2 regions of the Sporanaerobacter sp. genome follow, and region 2 is predicted to be linked to the other one. Evidence: a T-box and tRNA genes for the amino acid it is inferred to sense, from the RefSeq annotation. Region 2 holds a T-box; the other holds one or more tRNA genes.
What was found. A T-box is a leader RNA that pairs with one kind of tRNA and senses whether it is charged. The one in region 2 lies ahead of metG (methionine--tRNA ligase), so its partner is inferred to be a tRNA-Met.
Positions count from the first base shown of each region.

Region 1: it encodes a tRNA-Met, which carries the amino acid that the T-box ahead of metG (methionine--tRNA ligase) is inferred to sense. The anticodon was not compared.

Region 1 covers NZ_CP181252.1:372-10,118, forward strand. Annotated here, with positions in the region: tRNA gene ACFWUA_RS00010 (tRNA-Cys) at 1-3, opposite strand, end outside; tRNA gene ACFWUA_RS00015 (tRNA-Gly) at 143-216, opposite strand; tRNA gene ACFWUA_RS00020 (tRNA-Gly) at 223-297, opposite strand; tRNA gene ACFWUA_RS00025 (tRNA-Tyr) at 303-388, opposite strand; tRNA gene ACFWUA_RS00030 (tRNA-Thr) at 397-472, opposite strand; tRNA gene ACFWUA_RS00035 (tRNA-Asp) at 685-761, opposite strand; tRNA gene ACFWUA_RS00040 (tRNA-Val) at 816-891, opposite strand; tRNA gene ACFWUA_RS00045 (tRNA-Glu) at 896-970, opposite strand; tRNA gene ACFWUA_RS00050 (tRNA-Met) at 991-1,067, opposite strand; tRNA gene ACFWUA_RS00055 (tRNA-Met) at 1,081-1,157, opposite strand; tRNA gene ACFWUA_RS00060 (tRNA-Leu) at 1,171-1,260, opposite strand; tRNA gene ACFWUA_RS00065 (tRNA-Asn) at 1,268-1,342, opposite strand; rRNA gene rrf (5S ribosomal RNA) at 1,349-1,467, opposite strand; rRNA gene ACFWUA_RS00075 (23S ribosomal RNA) at 1,558-4,490, opposite strand; tRNA gene ACFWUA_RS00080 (tRNA-Ala) at 4,584-4,659, opposite strand; rRNA gene ACFWUA_RS00085 (16S ribosomal RNA) at 4,798-6,328, opposite strand; gene ACFWUA_RS00090 (bifunctional enoyl-CoA hydratase/phosphate acetyltransferase) at 6,681-7,592, opposite strand; gene ACFWUA_RS00095 (tetratricopeptide repeat protein) at 7,659-8,801, opposite strand; gene ACFWUA_RS00100 (hypothetical protein) at 8,814-9,572, opposite strand; gene ACFWUA_RS00105 (B12-binding domain-containing radical SAM protein) at 9,585-9,747, opposite strand, start outside.
Region 2 covers NZ_CP181252.1:838,790-848,536, forward strand. Annotated here, with positions in the region: gene ACFWUA_RS04020 (hypothetical protein) at 1-500, opposite strand, end outside; gene rsmA (16S rRNA (adenine(1518)-N(6)/adenine(1519)-N(6))-dimethyltransferase RsmA) at 529-1,398, opposite strand; gene rnmV (ribonuclease M5) at 1,388-1,936, opposite strand; gene ACFWUA_RS04035 (TatD family hydrolase) at 1,957-2,724, opposite strand; gene metG (methionine--tRNA ligase) at 2,740-4,674, opposite strand; T-box leader at 4,725-4,964, opposite strand; gene ACFWUA_RS04045 (hypothetical protein) at 5,098-5,421, shown strand; gene ACFWUA_RS04050 (3D domain-containing protein) at 5,703-6,737, shown strand; gene ACFWUA_RS04055 (spore maturation protein) at 6,761-7,279, opposite strand; gene ACFWUA_RS04060 (nucleoside recognition domain-containing protein) at 7,276-7,857, opposite strand; gene ACFWUA_RS04065 (ATP-binding protein) at 7,913-9,747, opposite strand, start outside.

The sequences.
Region 1 (9,747 bases), 840 kb from region 2:
GCCATTTTAAATTTATTGACTTAAAAACTTACCTCCAACACCAGCGGCCCCAACTAAGCGATTCGCACCAAATCAAAGATTTGGGCTCTCTGCTTATGCCTTACCACTTGGCTATGCCGCCATTTTATTTTTTATAAAATAATGGAGCGGGTGAAGGGAATCGAACCCTCGCAACCAGCTTGGAAGGCTGGGGCTCTACCACTGAGCTACACCCGCATGACATGGAGCGGAAGACGGGATTCGAACCCGCGGCCCTCGCCTTGGCAAGGCGATGCTCTACCTCTGAGCCACTTCCGCATATTTGGTGGAGGAGACTGGATTCGAACCAGTGAAGGCTGAGCCAACGGATTTACAGTCCGTCCCCTTTGGCCAACTCGGGAACTCCTCCTAATGATTTGGAGCTGGTGAGAGGACTTGAACCCCCAACCTACTGATTACAAGTCAGTTGCTCTGCCAATTGAGCTACACCAGCATAACTATTAAGATCGAAACTTCAAAAACTGAGATACTATTCTAGGCGGCTCCGACTAAGCGATTCACGCAAAATCGAAATACACGATTTTGGTTCTCTGCTTATGCCAATTGAGCTACACCAGCATAACTATTAAGATCGAAACTTCAAAAACTGAGATACTATTCTAGGCGGCTCCGACATTTGTAATTTTCTGTCGAAGACAGAATAAATGGCGACCTGGAAGGGACTCGAACCCTCGACCTCTAGCGTGACAGGCTAGCATTCTAACCAGCTGAACTACCAGGCCACATTAGCCTTTCGGCAATTTTAAATTATAACTTTCAACCCTTTAGGTTGGATTTGGTGGGCGCAATAGGGCTCGAACCTATGACCCCCTGCTTGTAAGGCAGGTGCTCTCCCAGCTGAGCTATGCGCCCAAATTGGTGACCCTACCGGGATTCGAACCCGGGTTACCGCCGTGAAAGGGCGATGTCTTAACCGCTTGACCATAGGGCCATATTACATAAATTTAAAATTGGTAGCGGCGAACGGATTTGAACCGCTGACACTGCGGGTATGAACCGCATGCTCTAGCCAACTGAGCTACGCCGCCATGGATAAATAAATGGTTGCGGGAGCCGGATTTGAACCAGCGACCTCCGGGTTATGAGCCCGACGAGCTACCAAACTGCTCCATCCCGCGTCAGTCCAATGATTGGTGCCGGGAACCGGAATCGAACCGGTACGATCTTTTAGGGATCGCAGGATTTTAAGTCCTGTGCGTCTGCCTGTTCCGCCACCCCGGCAATATTTTGGCTCCTGGGGTGGGACTCGAACCCACAACCTACCGGTTAACAGCCGGTTGCTCCGCCATTGAGCTACCCAGGAATATTTATCTGGCGATGTCCTACTCTCCCAGGGCGTTGCCACCCAAGTACCATCGGCAGCTAAAGAGGCTTAACTTCTGTGTTCGGTATGGGAACAGGTGTGACCCTCTTGCTATAATCACCAGGTAAAGCCTTTCGGCAATTGTAAATTACAAATGAACTACATTCGCAATTTTTTCAAAATCTTGATTTTGAAAATCTAACACAGTAAGATAATTGGTCAAGCCCTCGACTTATTAGTATCCCTTAGCTAAAGATATTGCTACCCTTATACCTGGGACCTATCAACCAAGTGGTCTACTTGGAGTCTTACCTTAAAAAGTGGGAAATCTCATCTTGAGGGGGACTTCGTGCTTAGATGCCTTCAGCACTTATTCCTTCCAGACATAGCTACTCAGCTGTGCCTCTGGCGAGACAACTGATGCACCAGCGGTCTGTCCATCCCGGTCCTCTCGTACTAGGGACAGCTCCTCTCAAATTTCCTACGCCCACGACGGATAGGGACCGAACTGTCTCACGACGTTCTGAACCCAGCTCGCGTGCCTCTTTAATGGGCGAACAGCCCAACCCTTGGGACCTACTCCAGCCCCAGGATGAGACGAGCCGACATCGAGGTGCCAAACCTCCCCGTCGATGTGGACTCTTGGGGGAGATAAGCCTGTTATCCCCGGGGTAGCTTTTATCCGTTGAGCGATGGCCCTTCCACTTGGAAGCCACCGGATCACTAAGTCCAAGTTTCCTTCCTGCTCCACTTGTAGGTGTCGCAGTCAAGCTCCCTTCTGCCTTTACACTCTTCGCACGATTTCCGACCGTGCTGAGGGAACCTTTGAGCGCCTCCGTTACTCTTTAGGAGGCGACCGCCCCAGTCAAACTGCCCAACTGACAGTGTCCCAAGACTGGATTCACAGTCTCTGGTTAGAATTTCAGCATTGCAAGAGTGGTATCCCAAGGTTGACTCCACCAAAGCTGGCGCCCTGGTTTCCAAGTCTCCCACCTATCCTGTACAAGCAATACCAAAATCCAATGTCAGCCTACAGTAAAGCTCCACGGGGTCTTTCCGTCCTGTCGCGGGTAACTCGCATCTTCACGAGTACTACAATTTCACCGGATCCCTTGTTGAGACAGTGCCCAAGTCGTTACACCTTTCGTGCGGGTCGGAACTTACCCGACAAGGAATTTCGCTACCTTAGGACCGTTATAGTTACGGCCGCCGTTTACTGGGGCTTAAGTTCAGAGCTTCGCTTGCGCTAACCCTTCCCCTTAACCTTCCAGCACCGGGCAGGTGTCAGCCCCTATACATCGTCTTTCGACTTAGCAGAGACCTGTGTTTTTGGTAAACAGTCGCTTGGGCCCATTCACTGCGACCAATCAAGGCTTACGTAGCAAGTACTTCACCTCAATTGGCACCCCTTCTCCCGAAGTTACGGGGCTATTTTGCCGAGTTCCTTAACAAGGGTTCTTCCGCACATCTTAGGATTTTCTCCTCGCCTACCTGTGTCGGTTTGCGGTACGGGTACCTAACATACTCGATAGAGGCTTTTCTTGGCAGTGTGGATTCAGCTGCTTCGCTACTTAATTTTCGCTCCCCATCACTTCTCAAGACTCTCCTACGGATTTGCCTATAGGAGCTCTCTACAAGTTTGGACGCACTCAACCAACGGTGCGTTCAGCCTATCCTCCTGCGTCACCCCATTTCTCAAACGCATGTAGGTAGTACAGGAATCTCAACCTGTTGTCCATCGCCTACGCCATTTGGCCTCAGCTTAGGTCCCGACTAACCCTGAGAGGACGAGCCTTCCTCAGGAAACCTTAGGCTTTCGATGGGTAGGATTCTCACCTACCTTATCGCTACTCATGCCAGCATTCTCTCTTCTGTACAGTCCACCACTCCTTACGGTATAGCTTCAGCCCGTACAGAATGCTCCTCTACCGATGCAAATGCATCCCACAGCTTCGGTGATAGGTTTGAGCCCCGGAAATCTTCGGCGCAAAGTCACTCGACCAGTGAGCTATTACGCACTCTTTAAATGAGTGGCTGCTTCTAAGCCAACATCCTGGTTGTCTGTGTAACCTTACATCCTTTTCCACTTAACCTATACTTAGGGACCTTAGCTGGTGATCTGGGCTGTTTCCCTTTTGACCACGAAACTTATCTCCCGTAGTCTGACTCCCAAGAAACATGACTATGGTATTCGGAGTTTGATAGGTTTTGGTAACACTACGTGCCCCTAGACCATTCAGTGCTCTACCCCCACGTCACTTATCTTGAGGCTAGCCCTAAAGCTATTTCGAGGAGAACCAGCTATATCCGGGTTCGATTGGAATTTCACCCCTACCCACAGGTCATCCGATAGTTTTTAAACACTAAGCGGTTCGAGCCTCCACGAAATTTTACTTTCGTTTCACTCTGCCCATGGGTAGGTCACCCGGTTTCGGGTCTACGATATACAACTAAACGCCCTCTTAAGACTCGGTTTCCCTACGGCTCCACTACTTAATAGCTTAACCTCGCTATATATCGTAACTCGCTGGCCCGTTCTACAAAAAGTACGCGGTCGCACATATAAAGTGCTTCCACTGCTTGTAAACATAGGGTTTCAGATTCTATTTCACTCCCCTCCCGGGGTTCTTTTCACCTTTCCCTCACGGTACTTCTTCACTATCGGTCACCAGTTAGTATTTAGCCTTGGGAGGTGGTCCTCCCTGCTTCCCACAGGATTTCACGTGTCCCGTGGTACTCTGGATCACGGCTATAAGCTATTTTGTTTCGCCTACAAGACTATCACTTTCTATGGTAGGCCTTTCCAGACCTTTTCGACTACAAAATATACTTATTTTATGCCGGTCCACAACCCTCATAGAGAAAACTCTACGAGTTTGGGCTCTTTCCCGTTCGCTCGCCGCTACTTAGGAAATCGAATTTTCTTTCTCTTCCTCAGGGTACTTAGATGTTTCAGTTCCCCTGGTGTTCCCTCATCTACCTATGTATTCAGTAGATGATACCTAAAGTTTGTTTAGGTAGGTTTCCCCATTCGGAAATCTCCGGATCAAAGCTTGCTTGCAGCTCCCCGAAGCGTATCGGCGCTTACCCCGTCCTTCATCGGCTACTGGTGCCAAGGCATTCACCCTATGCTCTTATTAGCTTGACCAGTGAAAATTGTATTATATATATAAGACAATTTTTTTCTTACTGTGTAGTTTTCAAAGTTCAATTTGAAATTTCCAACCCTTTAGGTTGAATCTGGTGGAGATGAGGAGATTCGAACTCCTGACCCCCTGCTTGCAAGGCAGGTGCTCTCCCAACTGAGCTACACCCCCAAATTAAAACAGCGTGAAACACATCGCAGTTTCGCAACTCAAATCTATTACTCCCTAAGGTCGTATAGATTTGGTGCTCATTGCGTTTGACTTAACTTGCTCACTTACGTTCACTAAGTTAGGTCATAATCTCCTTAGAAAGGAGGTGATCCAGCCGCACCTTCCGATACGGCTACCTTGTTACGACTTCACCCCAGTCATTGACCCTACCTTCGGCGGCTGCCTCCTTACGGTTAGCTCACCGACTTCGGGTATTGTCAACTCCCATGGTGTGACGGGCGGTGTGTACAAGACCCGGGAACGCATTCACCGCGGCATTCTGATCCGCGATTACTAGCAACTCCGGCTTCATGTAGGCGAGTTGCAGCCTACAATCCGAACTGGGATCGGTTTTGTGGGATTAGCTCCTTATCACTAAGTGGCTGCCCGTTGTACCGACCATTGTAGCACGTGTGTAGCCCAGGACATAAAGGGCATGATGATTTGACGTCATCCCCACCTTCCTCCGATTTGTCATCGGCAGTCTCTTTAGAGTGCACAGCCTAACTGTTTGCAACTAAAGACAAGGGTTGCGCTCGTTGCGGGACTTAACCCAACATCTCACGACACGAGCTGACGACAACCATGCACCACCTGTCTCCCCAGTCCCCGAAGGGAAGGAACTATCTCTAGTTCGGTCCGGGGGATGTCAAGCCCTGGTAAGGTTCTTCGCGTTGCATCGAATTAAACCACATGCTCCGCTGCTTGTGCGGGTCCCCGTCAATTCCTTTGAGTTTCAGTGTTGCCACCGTACTCCCCAGGCGGAGTGCTTAATGTGTTAACTGCGGCACCGAGGTTTGACCCCCGACACCTAGCACTCATCGTTTACGGCGTGGACTACCAGGGTATCTAATCCTGTTTGCTCCCCACGCTTTCGTGCCTCAGCGTCAGTTACAGTCCAGAGAGTCGCCTTCGCCACTGGTATTCCTCCTAATATCTACGCATTTCACCGCTACACTAGGAATTCCACTCTCCTCTCCTGTACTCAAGCCTCACAGTTTCAAATGCTTACCACGGTTAAGCCGTGAGATTTCACATCTGACTTACAAGGCCGCCTACGCACCCTTTACGCCCAATAAATCCGGACAACGCTCGCCCCCTACGTATTACCGCGGCTGCTGGCACGTAGTTAGCCGGGGCTTCCTCCTAAGGTACCGTCATTATCGTCCCTTAGGACAGAGCTTTACGATTCGAAAACCTTCATCGCTCACGCGGCGTCGCTGCATCAGAGTTTCCTCCATTGTGCAATATTCCCCACTGCTGCCTCCCGTAGGAGTCTGGACCGTGTCTCAGTTCCAGTGTGGCCGTTCACCCTCTCAGGCCGGCTACCCATCGTCGCCTTGGTGAGCTATTACCTCGCCAACTAGCTAATGGGACGCGAGGCCATCTTGTACCGCTAAATCGCTTTGACTTGAAAGTCATGCGACTTTCAAGTGTCATAGGGTATTAATCCCGGTTTCCCGAGGCTATCCCCTAGTACAAGGCAGGTTCCTCACGCGTTACTCACCCGTCCGCCGCTAAGAAATACATAATTCCATCCGAAGATTTCTTTATGTATTCTTCGCTCGACTTGCATGTGTTAGGCACGCCGCCAGCGTTCGTCCTGAGCCAGGATCAAACTCTCATAAAAAAGTTTTACCTGTCTTAAAAATTTTAATTAAACTCAAGGATTGTTTCACGCTGTTCAATTTTCATGGTTCTTTTGAGTTGCTTTATCAATATAGCACATTCTGAAATCTTTGTCAACTTTTTTTACTAACTTTTTTAAAAAACTTTTGCTATATTTTCTTCAGCAACAATATGAAATGTTATCATATTATTTGCCCTTTGTCAATACTTCAATTTGTTTTCTCGTACAAAGGACATATATTAAATTAGCACATTTTTAGCTATTATTCAACTTTATATTTGCTAAAAAAATATAAAATAATATGAATTAAATAATTAAAACTCCCATATTCTCATTTTTATTCACTTTTTCATTAAAGTTGATATTTTGAAACTATACTTCCTAATGCTATGGAATAAAGTTTTGCTTCATGGCTATCAGCTCTAGATACTAAAACAACTGGAGCTTTGGCTCCCATAACTATTCCTGCAGATTTTCCTCCTGCAAAATAAGTGATACTTTTCCCTATTCCATTTCCCATCTCTATATTTGGCACTAATAATATATCAGCATCCCCTGCAACCTTGCTATTATATCCTTTAATTTCAGCTGCATGCTTTGAAACAGCTAAGTCAAGCGCCATAGGCCCATCTACTATTACTCCACTTTCAAACTTTCCATTCTCACACATTTTTTTTAGTTCAGCTGCATGAACAGTTGCTTCCATTTTAGGATCAACTTTTTCTTTAGCAGCAAGACATGCAACTTTTATTTCATCATTTCCAAGAGCTTTACAAACTTTGACACTATTTTCAATGATTTTTACCTTATCTTCTAACCCTGGGACTAAATTCATGCCTCCATCTGTTAGATAGATTATTTTATGATAGCTAGGTATTTCATACAACATAGTATGACTCAAAAGACTATCTGTTCTAAGACCATATTCTTTGTTTAATATTTGTTTTAAAAGAATAGATGTATCTACTAGCCCTTTCATTATAAAATGAGCTCTACCTTCACTTACAGCCCTTACTCCAATTTCTGCAGCTTTAGCTAAATCACACTCATCAATTATTTCACAATCTTGAAGTCTAAGACCTTTTTCTTCAATAATACTCTCTGTTTTCTTCTTATCACCAATCAAAATAGGTTCAATTATTCCAATATTTCTAGCTTCTGAAACTGCTTCTAGTACTTCTTCATCGTGCGAAGCAACTACTGCTAATTTCATTTTCTCTTGATACTCGAACTTTAAAAGTTCTTCCAACTTATTTATTGCCATATATACTCCCCCTTGAATTTATTTTATAATTCAAATTTCAAAACAATAAATATTCCAACATAGTTATTATACATTATTTATTCGATTTATCTCATCTAAATTCATTTTAATTTTTTTGACCATATCATCTTGAGGAGCTAATTTATAGGCCCTTTCTATATCTAATGTAGCCATATCATATAAACCTAATTGATAATATACAACTCCTCTATTACATATTATTTTATAATCATTTTCATCTTTACCTATCCCAATTGTAAAAGTTTCTATAGCTTCTTTAAATTTTCCAATTGAAAAAAGACATATGCCTAATTCATTGTACAAATCTACTACATCACCATTTAATTCAATTCCATTATTAAAATGTTCTATAGCCTCTTCTAAATTTCCTATATTTTTATAACATAATCCTATCATATATTCTAAATTCCACCAATTTTCATGTCTTATTTTTAAGTTTATAAATTTCTCTAATGCTCTGTCATATTTACCTGAATAAAAAAGATTAAGTCCCTCTTCATAATTTGAATCATCTTCGATATTAGCTATTTCTTCCCTGACTTCTTGTTTTCTCTCTTTATCATTATCAAAAAGTAAGAATTTCTCCCATATAATTTTAGCTTTTAAAAATTGTCCAAAGTATTTATAATGATATCCAAGTTTATAATAAGCAAGAGAATAATTTTCTGATATATCTAATATGGTCTCAAAACATTTAGTAGCTTCCCTTAAAAAAACTTCTCCTTCTTCTTCTCTCCCAGTACAAATCAATTTTTTTGCTTTTTCTTCAAGACAAATACCATAATTAAACATTCCTTTTGTATTTTTACTATCAATATTAATTAAGGCTCTAAAATAAACTATAGCTAATTCATAATTTGATTCTGTTAAATATATCATGCCTTTATTGAAAATATAATCTTTTATTTCGCAGCTATATGCAGACAATATTTCTATATACTTGTCCCTATATTTAAAATTTGGATCTATACCTAGCGTATAGATAATTCCTTCAATTATATGAGAAATTTTTATTTCCTCATCTATTTTTCCCTTGTTTATTTCTTCAATTAAGACATCTGTTATAATAGGCAAAGGTATATAATCCTCTATAATGCAGTCATTTACCTTAATGCTTGAACCTTTTTTAATTTCTATAAATGCCAAATTTTTAGCTTTATCTTTAAAATAATTTTCTATTATTTCCATTCTCATCACCCACTAATCATTAAGTTTTTTCATGTACATTCTCTTTCTCATAGTACTAGTACTTAAAAGTTCAAATAAATAACCTCTATATATCATGAAAAAAGAAAACAAAAGTTGACCAAAAAGATAATTTAATATTCCTTTTATGGAAAAGTCAAAATCATACATTATGTGAGTCATGAACACATCTGATATGATATTGCCTGTTAATTTATATAATATAAAGAAAAATAATATATTTGGTATTAACCAATTTAACCAATTTTCTCTCATAAAATCAAAGGAATAAGTTATTGATTCCCAAGATGAATAAGATTTTTGATAAACTATCTCTGGAAGTGGATTAAATATTATAAGTATCAATAAATTTATTATAATATTTATCCTAGTTGCAGAAGTAGGTATAATATTTCCTAATCTCCCTAATAAAAAATTTAAAATCCATGCAATAAAAAATATTCCATATACTTTCCAAAGAAAATAGCTAAAACCTTCCTTGACATTTTTTAAATTAATCCTATCGTATTTTATCACATTATATAATAAATAGAGATAATTAGATATAAGACTACTAGATATTATAGCAGCAGCAAATCCAACCAGTATATTTAAAAAGCCTCTAAATAAATAATTTATTATACTAAATAACACCAAATTCAAAAAAGTATATAAAAATCCAGAAAAGATGATCGGCCAATTTTTAACAAAACCTCTTCCTGTTTTCTTGATTACAGTAGAATTTACATAATAAATATCTTTAAATATATTCAAAAAAATACCTCCCTATATTTTATTAAATTCTTTAGTAATGTTTTTTACTCTGCATTTACTTATTACATTATCTTTTCTATAATTAAACAATATAAAATTCTCCTCTATATGCAAAGAATTTAAATCGTAATCCTCATATATAAAACTTAATATATCAAATTTAAAAGCCTCAATA
Region 2 (9,747 bases):
TGTATTGCTTCTTCTGCTTTTTCCAATATCTGTGGCTCCAAGAATTCTTCTTCTGTTTCTACTTTTTCTTTCTGAGAAACTTCTTCGCCATACGAATTCTTATCTATTTTGGAAATGTATTTTGATAAAAATTTATTCTTTTCATCAATGTATCCAGTAAGTAACACATTTTTCCCTTTTCTAAGAACTATAGCACTATATTTGTCAATGGAATATTCACTATCGCCTACATTTTTAGGGTTAAAAAATACTTCTAAGTTTCCTTTGCCCCTTTCGTCTGTGAAAATCCTCCCCATTTCTTTTTCTATAAAATCTTGACCATTTGCTCCTACCAAATAAACTTTATAAAAACTTTCTTTTTCGCATCTGTCTATGTTTATGGACATCTTTCCCTTGTTCTCTCTAATTTCGAGCAATACATGACCTTTAGGTTTTATAGCAAGTATACTATTTAAATCATCTCTTAGAATGACAAATTTTCTAGTATATATGAATTCCAAAAAAAATCCCCCCTTTTAAATCTTATTATTAATATATGAATGAAGGGGGGATTAGTGAACTAATCTTTGCAAAATCTTCAATATTTAAATTTTCTGCTCTTTCTCTAGGATCTATATTGCATTTAAGTAGTATAGCCTTTAGTTCTTCTTTTTCCATCCCAAGACCAGCCGAAAGCGAATTTAATATGGTCTTTCTTCTCTGTGAAAACGAAGCCTTTACAGTTTTAAAGAAAATTTCTTTATCTTTTAATTGAATTTTTTCATCTCTCATTTTAAGAAATATAATTGCAGAATCTACATTTGGCTTAGGCATAAAAACTGTTTTGGGAACATTTAATACTATTTCCGCTTCTGTATAATAATTTACAAATACAGACAATGAGCCATAATCTTTGCTCCCTGGACTTGCACTCATTCTTTCTGCTACTTCCTTTTGGACCATGACCAATATGCTATCAATGTCCATCTCTTCTTCTAAAAGTTTCGTAATAATTGGAGTGGTAATATAATAGGGAAGATTGGCTACAATTTTTATACTTCCACCATCAAACTTTTCCTCAAACAATTTAGGCAAATCTATTTTAAGTATATCTCCATGAATTATTTCTACATTTTCATATTTCCCCAAGGTTTCATCAAGTATAGGCAAAAGATTTTTATCCAATTCTACTGCTACTACTTTTTTTGCTCTAATAGCTAATTCTTCTGTCAATGTTCCTATTCCAGGACCTATTTCCAATACATTATCTGTAGAATTTATATTCCCTTTTTCACATATTTTTCTAACTATATTTCCATCTATGAGAAAATTTTGCCCAAGACTTTTAGAAAAACTAAAACCATATTTGTTTATTATCTCTTTTACATAGCTGGGAGAATATAATCTTTTATCGTTCATTATCTACTTCCATCCTCTCCAGTGCTTCTATGAATTCTTCTCTTGAAACCCCATAGTTGTTTAGTCTATTTAGAAATTGCTTGGAATTTGCATATCCTATACCAAGTATCCTTCCCAATTCTTCTCTTTTCTTTCTCGAATCTTCTCCTCCTGCCAATCCAAAAATTAGCATATCTTCTTGAGAAAATTCCTCTCTTTTTTCCGCCATAACAGGTCTAGCCTTTTCAATGGCCTCAAGAATATCTTCACTATTTGCATTTTCTACTCCAATATCGCCTTTTTTCATAGCCTTTCCCTTTGGCAAAAATGCATGTTTACAATTTTTAAGTTCTTTTGATATTTCTCGTCTTATTTTATCTCCTGCAAAATCCGGATCAGTAAGTATTATAACTCCTCTTTTTTCTGCTATGGTTTTCAAATTTCTTAAAAACTCCTCATTAAAACCATATCCTCCCGTCGCTATAACTTCTGCATCTACTGCAGCTTTTACAGCTTGAATATCATCCTTTCCTTCCACTACGATGACTTCCTTTATCAAAACAATCTCCCCTCACAATTTCATTTAATATTAAATATCTTTTTTGCATTTTCACTACTTGCTTTAGCTATTTGCTCAAAACTCACACCTTTCAATTCTGCTATCATACCCGCTACATACCTTACATACAAAGGCTCATTTCGCTTTCCTCTGTGAGGTTCTGGAGTCAAATATGGAGAATCTGTCTCTATAAGCAATCTATCTAAAGGTACATCTTTTGCCACTTCTTTAGAAACTTTTGAATTTTTAAAAGTAACCGGACCTGCAAAAGAAATATAAAACCCAAGTTTTATATACTCTTTAGCCATTTCTAAACTTCCTGAATAGCAATGCAATACTCCTCTTAAATTGTCACAAGCTTCAGCTTTTATTATGTCATAAGTATCTTTAATAGCATCTCTTGAATGAACAATAATAGGCAAATCCATTTCCTTAGCCAATTGGATTTGTCTTTTAAACCATTTTTTCTGAATTTCTCTAGGAGAATTGTCATAGTAGTAGTCAAGGCCTATTTCACCTATAGCCACTACCTTTTCTCTATTTCCCAGAGCCCTTAATGCTTCTATAGTACTTTCATCCATTTCTTCTGCTGAGTGGGGATGAACCCCCACTGCAGCATATATATTTTCATATTTCTCTGCCAATTTCACTGCTTTTATACTACTTGAAAGATCCGCACCTGGGTCTATTACAAGAGATATATTATTTTTCTCTAAAGATTTTATAACTTCTTCTCTATCCTTGTCAAATCTTTCATCATCTAAATGAGCATGACTATCTATAAGCATATTTTTCAACTCCTATTAACTTATTGTAGCTCCAGATGGTATATCTTCTAGGGTACTCACCAATGTAAGCACTCCATCTTTTTCTGCTGCCAATACCATTCCATGAGACTCTACTCCCCTTAATTTTACAGGTTTCAAGTTTGACACAAGTACTACCTTTTTGCCAACTAAATCTTCAGGACTATAGTATTTTCTTATACCTGATACTACTTGCCTTTTTTCTTCTCCTACCTTTAATTGCAATACCAAAAGTTTATCTGCATTTGGATGTTTTTCTGCACTCAAAACTTCTGCTACTTTTAATTCTATTTTATCAAAATCGTCAATAGTTATATAGTTCTCTTCCTTTTTTTCTTTACCTTTTTTAGCATTTCTTTCTTCTATGAGTTTTGAATTGGCTTCATCTAGTCTTTCTAGTTCTTTCTTTATATCTAGCCTTGGGAATATTGGATTTCCTCTATTGACTTTTTGTCCTACTGGTATTTGTCCCCATACTTTCGAATCATCCCAAGAAATATTTTTATCTGAAAAGCCCAATTGTCTTCTTACCTCATCTGAAGTTCTTTCCATAAAAGGCCTTATGAGTATAGATACAATCCTTAAACTTTCACATAAATTGTAAAGAACCGTATTTAATCTTTCACTATCTCCTTCTTTTGCAAGAACCCAAGGAGTAGTTTCATCTATATATTTATTTGTCCTTCTGATAAGTTTCCAAATTTCTTCTAATGCTCCACTAAAATTCAACTTATCCATATGCTCTTCAACTTTTTCTGATACACCTATTGCCAATTCTTTAAGTTCATCATCAAATTCACCAGCCTTTAGAGCTTCTGGAATAAGTCCATCGTTGTATTTTTCTACCATAGTCACAGTTCTACTCACTAAATTCCCTAAATCGTTGGCCAAATCTGAATTGAGCCTAGTCAAGAATTTTTCTCTTGAAAATGAACCATCTTGACCAAAGGAAAATTCTCTTAGCAAGAAATACCTAAAAGAATCTATTCCATATAATTCAATGATTGGCTCTGGATATATGACATTGCCTTTGGATTTTGACATCTTGTCATTTTCAAACAATATCCAACCATGACCAAACACTTTCTTTGGCAATTCTATATCCAATGCCATGAGTACTGCTGGCCAAATAATAGTATGGAATCTAACTATTTCTTTTCCCACTAAATGAACATCACAAGGCCAATACTTTTTAAATTTTTCATCATTCTCTGTGCCATATCCCAATGCAGTTAAATAGCAAAGCAATGCATCTAACCATACATATACAACATGTTTATCATCAAAAGGAACTTTTACTCCCCAATCAAAAGTAGTCCTAGATACACAAAGGTCTTCCAATCCTGCATTTAAAAAGTTGTTAAGCATTTCATTTTTTCTAGATTCAGGTTGCAAGAATTCTGGATTTTCTTCAAACAATTTTATGAGATCATCTCTATATTTTGAAAGCTTGAAAAAATAAGCTTCTTCTTTGGTCTTGTGAACTTCTCTTCCACAGTCAGGGCATTTTCCATCTACAAGTTGACTTTCTGTCCAGAAAGATTCACAAGGTGTACAATACAATCCTTCATAATATGATTTGTAAATGTCCCCCTTATTGTATAGCTTTTCAAATATTTTTTGTACTGCCTTTTCATGTTCAATATCTGTAGTCCTTGTAAAAGCATCATAAGATATGTCTAACATTGCCCAAAGTTCTTTGATGTCTTTCACTATTCCATCTACATATTCTTTTGGAGATACTCCATTTTCTTTTGCCTTTTCTTGTATTTTTTGCCCATGCTCATCAGAACCAGTAACTAGCATTACATCATATCCCATAAGCTTTTTATATCTCTTTAAAGTATCGGCAGCTACAGTAGTATAAGTATGCCCTATATGAAGATTGTCACTTGGATAATATATAGGTGTAGTAATATAATAATTCTTCATTTCAATTCCTCCTTATTTTTTTCTAAACAAAAAACCTCCATCTCTAAAACAATAGAGACGAAGGTATTCTTCGCGGTACCACTCCAATTCATTTAAACTTCACAGTTTAAATCTCTATAGGTTACAATCATAACCTTGCAATCTTAACGGTTGCAAACCCGTTATAGCCTACTTTTTTCAGCTATACAGTTTAGGGGCCATATTCGGTAAGGCTTTGAACGCTGGCTTTCACCTTTCCCAGCTCTCTAATGTTCAAAATACAGACCTACTCTTCCCTGCATTACCTTTATTTTATAATACTCTATTTATTTAAATAATATACAAGATTAATGATAAAATGTCAAGGATAAAAAGATAGTAGCCAGTATTTATTAAGTACATATAATAATATTAGCTAAAATTTTAAAAGGAGTTGATTTTTTTATGTATTTACCTATGAACCAAGACCCTTATATGTTCGACCCTTATATGCCTGCAGTTCCACCACTATATCCTATGGATACTTTTATGTATGAAAACTATATGCCTATATATGATCCATATGTAAATGAAATGCCTATTTATCCAGCAAATAACGTAACCATCATGTGTCCAATGATGGATCCAAATTTTAGGCAATGCATGGAATTCTGCATGAACCAATGTGGAATGTATAAAAATCCTATAGAAACAGAAGATACAAAAAATTTTTTACCTGAAGAAACAGAAAATTTTTTACCTACAAGTACTGAAGAAATAGAGGAATAGTAGGTTTTTACCAAAAATATCCTTAAATTTTCCTGAAATTTTGTGACTAGTGCTTCTGAGCTTTGCCAGTATTTATGCGGCTTGGAGGCACTAAATTTTTTTTCGACAAAATCTGATATTTTTCTAAAAATGAAGAATAATTATTTTTACAATTGGATATAATAGCTATTTATCAAGTGTTTTTCTGAATTTATCTAATTTTCTAACTTTTTACCAAAAAATTTGACAAACAATTTCTTTTTAAATAGAATACAATAAGTCAAACTTGAGGAGGGAAAAACATGGATGAATTTTCAGTAAAACCTAAGCGCTATCTGAAAATTACAACTATCCTCGCTATAGCAGCTATAATTTGTTTAGGCATTTATGAGGAAAAGACTAAAACAGTTACTATTTGCATAGATGATAGCAAAAAAACAATAAGAACATTAAAACCTACTGTAGGTGATGTTCTCCAAAGCGAAGGAATTAAATTAGAGGAAGGAGGATATATTAGCCACAAGGCTACTGACAAGCTAAAGAAAGATACTACTATAACAATAAAAACACCTAAAATTTATAAAATAAAGTTTGGCGAAAAGACATTGGAAGTAAAGTCCACAGAAGACACTGTAGAAAATATATTGAAAGATGTAAATATAGATTTAGATGAAAATGACTATACTTATCCAGCACTAAGTGCAAAAGTAAATCCTATGGATGAAATTGAAGTAGTCAATGTAGATGAAATTGTTGAAACAGTCAAAAAAGATATCCCTTTTGAAGAAGTTGTAAGGAAAACCAACAAATTAGAAAAAGGCACTTCAAAAGTTGTACAAGAAGGCAAAACAGGGCTTAAAGAAATTCAAGTAAAAAAAGTATTTAAAAATGGCCAGTTGGTTTCTGAAAAACTTATATCTGAAAAACTTGTTTCTAATCCCATACCAAAAGTAATTGAGAAAGGTACTAAGGAAAAAGAAATTTATGTTTCTTCAAGAGGAAATGTAAGATATAAAAAAGTTCTCACGGTAGTAGCAACTGCTTATGATTTATCCTATGCAAGTTGTGGAAAAAGGCCTGGTGACAGAGGATATGGAATTACAGCATCAGGTACAAAAGCAAGACCTGGAGTTGTATCAGTAGACCCTAGAGTTATTCCACTAGGAACTAAACTTTATGTTGAATCTCTTGATGGTAGGAGTGATTATGGTTTTGCGGTAGCAGAGGATACAGGTAGCGCTATAAAAGGTAACAGAATTGATTTATTCTTTACAAGTGGAAAAGAGGCCAAAATTTTTGGTAGAAGAAAAGTAAAAGTTTATATATTAGAAGACTAGGAATATTCCTAGTCTTCCTACTTTCAAAAAAATATATTGCATACAAAAACTGAAGCAAATATAGAAGCAATATAAGATATCATGGCTGCTTTCAGTGTATACCTATGATCTTTTATGCCAATAGAGCCAAAATATACAGCCATAGTATAAAATATAGTTTCAGAAGAACCCATCATGATTGAAGCTACTTGCCCTGGAAATGAATCTGGGCCATAGTTTTCTATGATGTCTTTTACTACACCCAATGCTCCACTACCTGAAATAGGCCTCATAATGAGCAATGGAAGTACCTCTACAGGAATCCCTACAAATTCCATGATAGGGCTTAATATATCCATGAGCATATAAAGAGCATGGGAACCCCTAAATATTCCTATAGAAACAAAAATAGCTATAAGATATGGCATTATCTTTATCGAAGTCTTTAGTCCTTCTTTTGCTCCCTCAACAAAAGCAGAATATATATCTATTCTTTTTAAATATCCATAAATAATTATAGTCAATGTCATAAAAGGGACAAGAACTATGGATATAACCTTCATGAACAATCACTCTTTTCAAAAAGTTTTACAGCCACTATTCCCACAATAGTAGAAACAGAAGTAGCTATAATACCAGGTCCCACTATCCCCGTTGGATCAGCTGAATGAGTATCATATCTAATTTTAAGTACAGTCAGTGGGATCAGTTGAACAGAGGACATATTTATGACGAGAAACATACACATGGCATTGGTAGCCTTTTTTTTATTCTTGTTTAATTTATTCATCTCTTCCATAGCTTTTAATCCAAAAGCTGTAGCTCCATTGCCTACTCCAAACATATTAGCTATGATATTCATGAGAATAAATCCTTCAGCAGGATGATTTTTGGGGATATCTGGAAACAAAAACCTCATTACAGGGCTAAAAAACTTTGACAACCTTTCTAGAAATCCAGATTCTTTTGCTATATTCATGATCCCAAGCCAAAAAGACATTATTCCCATAAGACTTATGGCAAAAGTCACTGCCTCTCCTGCTTCTTTTATGATGATATTGTTTATATCTCCAATTGTCCCAGAAAATATAGAATATACTATTCCTATAGTTATGAGCAAAAACCAAATGGTGCTCATCATAAAAAATCTCCCCTTCCATTTAGAATATATGAAAAGAGGAGAACTATAAGAACTTTTATTTATACATATCTCCAAAAGGAGTAGCTACTTTTTCGATTTTTTCACTCACTACTAGTTTTTCCATTTTTTCTTTTAATTGATCCATAGTAATAGTTTCCCCATACTCTTTTTCAACTTCCCCCAATATAGATAAAAATTGACATTCATTTATAGGAAGTTTATCTTTTATGATTCTATAAAACTTCTCTTCTTCTTCCTTGCTATATTTTTTAAGCTCATCAAAAGGATTTAATGTATGAGGACTTCTGGTCTTTGAAGCTCGTATTCTCACATATATAGTACGTCCCATAGTAGCAGAAGATATAAATACATCTCCAGATTTTAGATAGGGAAGTCTCCTTGCCTCTTCTTCTTTTATATCTGTTTCTTCTCTTATGGTCTGTATATCTGATGATCTGACAGTCCTAAAGATGAACTTTGTATTTAGCTGAGCTGTAATAGTTTCTTCCAAAAGAGTAGGCCTTTGGGTTGCCAATATCAAAAACACTCCATATTTTCTTCCTTCTTGGGATATTTCCTTTAATACAGCTTTTGAAGGACATTCATATCCCTTTGGAGCAAAATTGTGAGCTTCATCTGTGACTATAAAAAATGGTGGAAAATATTCGCTAGTTGTGTGTTTATATAATGCATCTTTAAAATCTCTTCTCTTGTGATAGAGATTATTTAATAAATAAGTGCTAAATACCTGTAGCATTCTAGTGCTTCCTTGAACAACTATGAGTTTCCCAAGTTTTAATCCTTCTTCTATCTCGTGAATATCATTTGAAAATATTCCTTCATTGTACAATTTTTTAAGTCTCCAAAATATTCCCTTTACAGAACTATAAGGACAGGTTTTGTCATAAGAATCATACAATTCCTTTCTCTTTTTCCAAGCTTCTGTTTCTGAAGTGGTTGTAGCCTCTTCTATTCTTTTTTTTATTTTTTCTTGGGAACCCTCTTCTTGAGCTTCAGAAAGCATCTTGAGTCTATCATGAAAGCTTTGATAGGAATCTTTTCGCTTGTACAATATATCTACTACATTGTTCATAGCATCAGTAAGTGTACTAGAAGCATCTAATAGATTTTTTAAATCTTGAGGACTCAAATCCTCAAATTTAACTCCCACATCATAGCCAACTTGAAGGCATTTAAATTTTCCAATGAAATCTTCTTTTTCATCATCAGGAAGATATTCCTGCATTTCAGAAAAATCCATTTCAAAATGAGGATCTAGAACTATTGTAGGTATATTTAACTTCATAAGTTCCTCTAAAACTACTCTAAGTCCAAAGGATTTTCCAGATCCAGAACCACCAAACACTCCTATATGAGGATATTGATGCATAGACTTTAAATCAAGTATATAGGGTATACCCCTTTGAGGTTCAAGCTTATCATCTTCAAAGGTATAGAGTATATTTTTAAGTTCCTCATCCATATCGTCTACCATTTGATCTGTATTTCTTATGAGACCCAAAACCAATCCTTCTTCTTTATTCGCCTTGACCATAAAATCCTTTACTTCATGAAATTTAGGTACTCTTACATCAGAGCCAGTTTCTACTGGATACTGAGCTTCATTTATAAGTCTTACCTTGGCAATATATATAGTATCTTCATCTATATTGTATCCTATGGCTCTTAAGGATTCCAATACGCTGGAGTCTACCAAATCTCCATTTATATTTAGCGGTATGTATCTATTGTAAGTATTGGCCTCTACAACCTCTCCCATTAAATCGCCTTGAACTTCATCCATTATGATTAAAAACTCATTTATTCTAAAGTTTCTATCTTTAGAACCTACATATACCTCTTGTTGAGTGGTAATTCCTACAACCTTCA